3 regions of the Streptomyces sp. NPDC048751 genome follow, and region 3 is predicted to be linked to each of the others. Evidence: riboswitches for the same ligand, from Rfam matches in the RefSeq annotation. Region 3 holds a riboswitch; each other region holds the start of a gene.
What was found. A riboswitch is a leader RNA that binds a small molecule or an ion and turns the genes downstream of it on or off. The one in region 3 is predicted to bind cyclic di-AMP.

Region 1 (2,190 bases), on a different contig from region 3:
ATCAGCTCGTTCTTGAGGTTGCTGATCTTGGCGCTGAAGGACTTGGGCGGGAAACGCTTGGGGTCGAGGTCCAGGTCGCGGCAGACCAGGGCCATCAGGCGCTTGGAGTCGGCCGCGTCGTAGATCGAGAACGACGCCGTGAAGCCGAGCTTCTTGGACTCGCGGCGCAGGATGCGCACGCACGCGCTGTGGAAGGTCATCACCCACATCGCGTTCGCGCGCGGGCCGACGAGCTGCTCGACGCGCTCCTTCATCTCGCCCGCGGCCTTGTTGGTGAAGGTGATCGCGAGGATCTGGCCCGGATGCACGTTCCGCTCGCCGAGCAGGTGGGCGATGCGGTGGGTGAGCACACGGGTCTTGCCGGAGCCGGCGCCGGCCACGATGAGCAGCGGGGTGCCGTGGTGCACGACGGCGGCGCGCTGGTTCTCGTTCAGCCCCTCCAGGAGCGCGGCGGGGTCCACCGCCGGGCGTGGGGCGCCGTCGCGGTAGTACTCCTCCCGGTCCGGCGGCACGTCGAACTTCCCGCCGAACAGATCGTCCGGGATCGGCTCCGGTACGTGATCGTCGTCGGGCGGCGGCGGGGGCTCTTCCCCATGGCCCTTCGGGGCCTGGAGGTCCGCCAGGAAGCTGTCGTCAAAGAGGCTGCTCATCGCTCTCCGAGTCTAGGGCGCCCCACCGACAACGGGCCGCCGCCCCGAAAACATCCCGGAAATCCCGCCCTCACACCCTGCGGAACCACTCCGTCACGATCCGCGACGAACTCATTTCGCGGTCGCAAACACGCCCAAGTCGTCACAGACATCTCCACATGGGCCCCAACGAGTAAAGCCCTGACCTCGGGTCACGAAAATGTATCGGGCATATCACCCATCAACCTTCACAAGGGCCACACCAGTTGGCTACCGTGCCGGGCAGGCCGTACGACCCCCACCGGCGAACGTCGCCGGGCCGCGCGGCCTCCGCCGAGTCCGCCCGCGCCGCAGTGCCGGCCGGAGCCGGGGACCCACCGAGACCTTGGGGTGAATCGGCCCCACTCCCCGACGGGGACAAGGCCGTAGGGCAACCCTTCCGAACCACCCGCCCGAACCCGACAGCTAACCCGGTAGGCGGACGATGGAAGGAGTCGCCTCCCTTGGCGTCGCAGCACCGCAAGCCCCGCCCCGCGGGCACGCGCGTGGCGGGCATACGCACGCCCGCCCTCGCCACGGCAGCCCTCACCTCCGTGGCCCTGCTCTCCCAGACGGCCCACGCCGCACCCGCGGACGACAAGCCGAGCCTGGAGGAGGTCGAGAAGAAGGTCGACGACCTCTACCGCCAGGCGGAGTCGGCGACCGACAAGTACAACGCGGCCAAGGAGAAGACCGCGAAGCAGCGCAAGCACGTCGACACCCTCCTCGACGACGTCGCAAAGCGCGCCCAGAAGCTCAACGAGGAGCGCGAGCGGCTCGGCTCCTACGCCGCGGCCCAGTACCGCACCGGCGCGGCCGCGCCCGACACCGCGACCTTCCTGCTGGCGGACTCCCCGCAGGACTACTTCGACCAGACCCAGCTGATGGACCGGATGACCGGTCGTCAGAAGCAGGAGGTCGACGACTACTTCGCCGAGCAGTCGGCGACGATGGAGAAGCGCCGGGAGGCGAGCGAGAGCCTCGCCACGCTCACCGACTCGCAGAACGACCTGAAGACCGCCAAGACCACCGTCCAGAAGAAGCTCGCCGACGCGCGCGGCCTGCTGTCGAAGCTGACGGCGGAGGAGAAGGCGCGGCTCGCCGCGATCGAGAAGCAGAAGCGGGAAGCGGCCGCGCGCAAGGCGGCGGAGCTGGCGAAGCAGCAGGCCGCGCAGCAGAAGGCCCAGGAGGAGGCGGCCGCCCAGCAGGACAGCTCCTCGCCGTCCTCGCCGTCCTCGTCCCCTTCGTCCCCCTCCTCCTCGTCGTCGACGCCCACCGACTCCTCGTACGCCACCAAGGCCGAGAAGGCGCTGGCCTTCGCCCGCGCACAGATCGGCAAGCCGTACGTCTGGGGCGCCACCGGCCCCGACTCCTACGACTGCTCCGGCCTCACCCAGGCCGCCTGGAAGGCCGCCGGCGTGGACCTCCCCCGCGTCACCTACGACCAGGTCAACGTCGGCACCACGGTCTCCCTCGCCGACGCCCAGCCCGGTGACCTGGTCTTCTTCTACGACGACATCAG
Region 2 (2,190 bases), on a different contig from region 3:
GCCATCGCCATCCCGCTCCTGGGCGCCACCGGCGCGAGCGCGGCCGACGGCACCACGTGGGACAAGGTGGCCGACTGCGAGACCGGCGGAGCGTGGAGCGCCGACACAGGCAACGGATTCTACGGCGGCCTGCATCTGACCCAGGAGCGCTGGGAGAAGTACGGCGGCCTCGACTTCGCCACCAGCGCCGACAAGGCCAGCCGTTCCCAGCAGATAGCCGTCGCCGAGAAGATCCTCGCCGACATCGGCCCCGGCGCCTGGCCCACCTGTGGACTGCTCACCGGGCTCGGGAAGGACTCGGGTTCGTCGGACGTCGACACGGGCACGGCCGACGAGGTTCCCTCCCGGGGCCTGGACAATTCATCCGGCTCGACCGGATCGTCAGGATCATCCGGGTCGTCCGACTCGTCGGATTCCGCTGAGTCCTCCTCCGGTTCCTCCGGGACGTCCGACGGGCCCTCGGACACCGCCGGCACCCCCGACGACTCCACTGCGGGTTCCTCCGGGAAACCGTCCCCTTCCTCTTCTTCGTCCTCTTCTTCCGCCGAGTCGGACAGTTCCGCAAAGTCCGATTCCTCCACCGACTCCGGCGCGAAGGTCTCGCAAAGTCCCGAGAGCTCGCCGACGGAGGGCCGGGCAACCGGCAAGTCGGATGAATCGGACAAGGTGCAGCAAAGCGCCGGTTCCTGGAGTCTCGTCGACACCGGCTCCATCGGTGGCGGCACGGGTCGGCACCGCGGCGGCAGCGCCGACGAGAGTGTCGACAAGGGCGCGGACGCCGGTGCGAAGGTGGCCTCCACTGGCCGTCACGCCTACACCGTCCGTCCCGGTGACACCCTGGCGTCCATCGCCGACTCCCTTGGCCTCGACGGTGGATGGTCCGCGCTCTATGCCGAGAACAAGCAGGCGATCGGTGCCGACCCGAACAACATCTCCGCCGGTCAGACCCTTCGAGTCGGGGCTGAATAGGGCGAAAAGCGGCGGGAGTTCACGCCCCACTTCGCGCTGAATGTCCAATTTGGCGAAAGTGTGGGATGAGTCTCAGAAGCCCTGATCGTCTTTGAAATTCCTCGGATGGCGTGTCTACGGTCGTGACCGCTCGCCAACACGAGCCCCGGCTGCCGCAACGCCGAATCCTGCCAGCGGCCGTACGGGAACAGTCGTCGCGTCAAGCGCCGTAGGCAGGAGCGGGGGACCCAAGGTAAGTGCCGGGCCCGGACGTTGAGACCGGATCCGGCTTGGGGTGAAGCCGCGCCTCGTGAGAGGTGCGGCCGGGCAACTCAACCGGCCCGAACCCGACAGCTCACCTCGCAGGCGTCGGTGAGGGGATCAACCATGCTGTTTTCCGGCAAGGGCAAGCACCGTCGTCCGTCCAAGGCCACCCGGGCCATCGCCATCGCCGGTGTGACCGGCGCCGCCGTCGCCGCCCCGCTGATGGCGGCCGGCAACGCCTCCGCCGCCACCACCTCCGAGTGGGACGCGGTCGCCCAGTGCGAGTCGGGCGGCAACTGGTCCATCAACACCGGCAACGGCTACTACGGTGGCCTGCAGTTCTCCGCCTCCACGTGGGCCGCGTACGGCGGCACGCAGTACGCCTCCCAGGCCAACCAGGCCAGCAAGGCTCAGCAGATCGCCGTCGCCGAGAAGGTCCTCGCCTCCCAGGGCAAGGGTGCCTGGCCGGTCTGCGGCAAGGGCCTGTCGGGTGCCTCCTCCAGCAGCACCGACACCTCCTCCGGCAGCGGCTCCTCCTCCAGCGGTTCCAGCAGCTCCTCGAACAACAGCAGCTCCTCGAACGACAGCGGCACCAGCACTCGCTCGACCGAGCAGCAGGCCTCCCGCTCCTCCGAGCGTCCCGCCGCCAAGAAGACCGTCACCACGCCGACCGGCAAGAAGGTCAAGAAGGGCGACGGCGAGTACAAGGTCGTCGCGGGTGACACCCTCAGCAAGATCGCCGCGAAGCAGAAGGTCGCGGGCGGCTGGGAGAAGCTGTTCGAGCTGAACAAGGACATCGTCGAGGACGCCAACCTCATCTACCCGGGCCAGCAGCTTCACCTGAAGTAAGCCGGGCCCACCGCCTTCCCGCCGGAGCGGGACGCGGGCTCCCCGCTCCGGTGCGTCTTCCCCCGTACGCACCGGAGCGGGGTTTTTTTTTGCCCGCCCTTCGCCCGCAATCCCCGCCCGCTCTTTGTT
Region 3 (2,190 bases):
CGCGAGCGGTTTCCTGAACCAGATCGTCGCCCCGGCGGGTACGTCGACCTCCAGGGTTCCTCGGGCGGCGGTGACGGTGCCGCCCTGCTCGAGTTCGACGGCCCACTGACGCAGGCCGTGGCGGAAGTCGTCGTGGGCGATGAGGCGGCGGTGGCGGGGCGTGGCGCCGGCGGTGGTCGCGGGGGCGAGGGCGGCCAGGGCGGCGCCGGCGGCCAGGGCACCGAAGGCTCTGCGCGTGCTCGTCACGGGGTAACAGCTCCTCAGCGGGGCGGGACTACGGATGGAAAGCGCTTGCCGTCTGACGGGGATCACCTTCCCCCGACGCCGCCCCCGCTGTCGACTCCTCTGACGCCCCCGCCACAGGACCGCAACGCGGCGATCGTTCACGACTGTGACTGGCTTTACCGTGCCCGGACATACCGAAGGCCGGACCCGGGGATCGGGGTCCGGCCTTCGGCAGCGTGTCAGGCAGGGGGTGGCGTGGTCCGTCAGCCGACGGTGACGCCGTGCGCGCGGAGGTAGGCGACCGGGTCCACGTCCGAGCCGTAGTCCGGGGTGGTCCGGATCTCGAAGTGCAGGTGCGGTCCGGTCACGTTGCCGGTCGCGCCGGAGAGGCCTATCTGCTGGCCCTCGGTGACGGTCTGGCCCGCGGACACGGCGATCGAGGACAGGTGGGCGTACTGGGCGTAGTAGCCGTCGTTCAGCTTGATGACGACCTGGTTGCCGTACGCACCGCCCCAGCCCGCGGAGACGACCGTGCCCGCGGCCACGGCCTTGAGGGGCGTGCCGGTCGGGACGACGAAGTCGACACCGGTGTGGTAGCCGCTGGACCACATGCTGCCGGCCATGTGGTACGGGGTGCCGATGGTGGCGCCGGCCACGGGGAGGGTGTAACCGCTGCCGGTGGAGGCGCTGTCGGCCTGGGTGGCCGTGGTGGCCTTGGCGGCGGAGGACTTCGAGGACGTGGAGGTCTTCGAGGGCTTCGAGGAGGTCGGTGTGCCGGTGCTCGTTGCGGCCTTCTTGCCCAGGGAGAGCTTCAGGCCGGGGTGAATGAGCGACGGGTCGGAGCCGATGGCCTCGCGGTTGTCGGCGTAGAGCTTCTTCCAGCCGCCCTGGACGTGCTGCTCCGTGGCGATCTTCGAGAGGTAGTCGCCGGACTTCACCGTGTAGGTCCGCGTGCCGGCAGGGCCGGAGGTGGTCTTCTTCTCCGCCACCGGGGCGGACTGGACGGCCTTTTCCGGAACGGACTGGGAAGGAGTGGCATGGGCGCCGGTGGCCCCGAGAAGGGGAAGTGCGAGTGCGACGCCACCGGTTCCGGCGACGGCTATGGAGCGGGTGAAACGTTGAGTCTTCGGACGGCGGTGCTTACCCTTCGCGGGCATGGCGAATTCCTCTCCGGCGCCTGCGAGGTGAGCTGTCGGGTGCGAGCTGGAGATGCCCGGCCGCGCCGAGGCGCGACTTAACCCCAAGCCGTTCCGGGAACCGGAACAGGCGGTCTTACCTGTGGGTCCCCCGCTCCTGCCGTACACGGGTCAGTGGGGTGCGGTTCTCCGGGCGGCGGCAGGATTGGGCGTCCGTCCGGATTGGTGGATGAACGTAAGCGACCAGGACTCAAACGGACAAGCGGAGGGTTGCGCGGGAATGCGTTTCTCGTGATCGGCGCGAGAATCCCCGGTGACACTCCGTGCAGTACACAGGCATCGGTTTTCGTGAAAGTCCTTGAAAACCATCGGAATTACGTGGACATGACGAGCGACGCACCGTCACGGATATGACGCTAATCACGTGACGCCGCTCCAGACCCTTTTCTTTTAAAGCGAGTTCGGATCAAAATCCGCAAACTCGGACAGAACTCTCAGATGCGGCGCAGCCGGAGAACTGCCGCATCCAGGTCGCCCCGCAGCCCAGTACGCAATCCGTGGTGCGACAACACCGCCCCTCGGTGGATTTCGCCGGTTTCGAGGCATTCGTACGACGCTGCCGGGTCGAGCCCGCGCAGCCTCAGCGCCGGTACGGGCTCGCCGTGGTGCTGCGCCTGGAGCCAGGCCAGGACCACGGACTCGTCCCCGCGGACGTACTGCACGGCGCTGAGTCCGCCCCGCGGAGGCCGCAGCCGGTGGAGGTCGCCGTGCTGCACCAGCGGGCGGATCTTCTTGTACAGCTCCACCCACTCCCGGGCCTCCGCGAGCT

Region 1: another riboswitch for cyclic di-AMP. It lies ahead of ACGFNV_RS10145 (NlpC/P60 family protein); the one in region 3 lies ahead of ACGFNV_RS02890 (peptidoglycan DD-metalloendopeptidase family protein).
Region 2: another riboswitch for cyclic di-AMP. It lies ahead of ACGFNV_RS12090 (transglycosylase family protein); the one in region 3 lies ahead of ACGFNV_RS02890 (peptidoglycan DD-metalloendopeptidase family protein).

What each region holds. Positions count from the first base shown of each region.
Region 1 covers NZ_JBICUX010000002.1:698,974-701,163, forward strand. The annotation lists gene pcrA (DNA helicase PcrA) at 1-650, opposite strand, end outside; cyclic di-AMP (ydaO/yuaA leader) riboswitch at 966-1,125, shown strand; gene ACGFNV_RS10145 (NlpC/P60 family protein) at 1,133-2,190, shown strand, end outside.
Region 2 covers NZ_JBICUX010000003.1:105,161-107,350, reverse strand. The annotation lists gene ACGFNV_RS12095 (transglycosylase family protein) at 1-969, shown strand, start outside; cyclic di-AMP (ydaO/yuaA leader) riboswitch at 1,164-1,332, shown strand; gene ACGFNV_RS12090 (transglycosylase family protein) at 1,336-2,061, shown strand.
Region 3 covers NZ_JBICUX010000001.1:643,482-645,671, reverse strand. The annotation lists gene ACGFNV_RS02895 (DUF6250 domain-containing protein) at 1-246, opposite strand, end outside; gene ACGFNV_RS02890 (peptidoglycan DD-metalloendopeptidase family protein) at 489-1,382, opposite strand; cyclic di-AMP (ydaO/yuaA leader) riboswitch at 1,387-1,548, opposite strand; gene ACGFNV_RS02885 (alpha-galactosidase) at 1,856-2,190, opposite strand, start outside.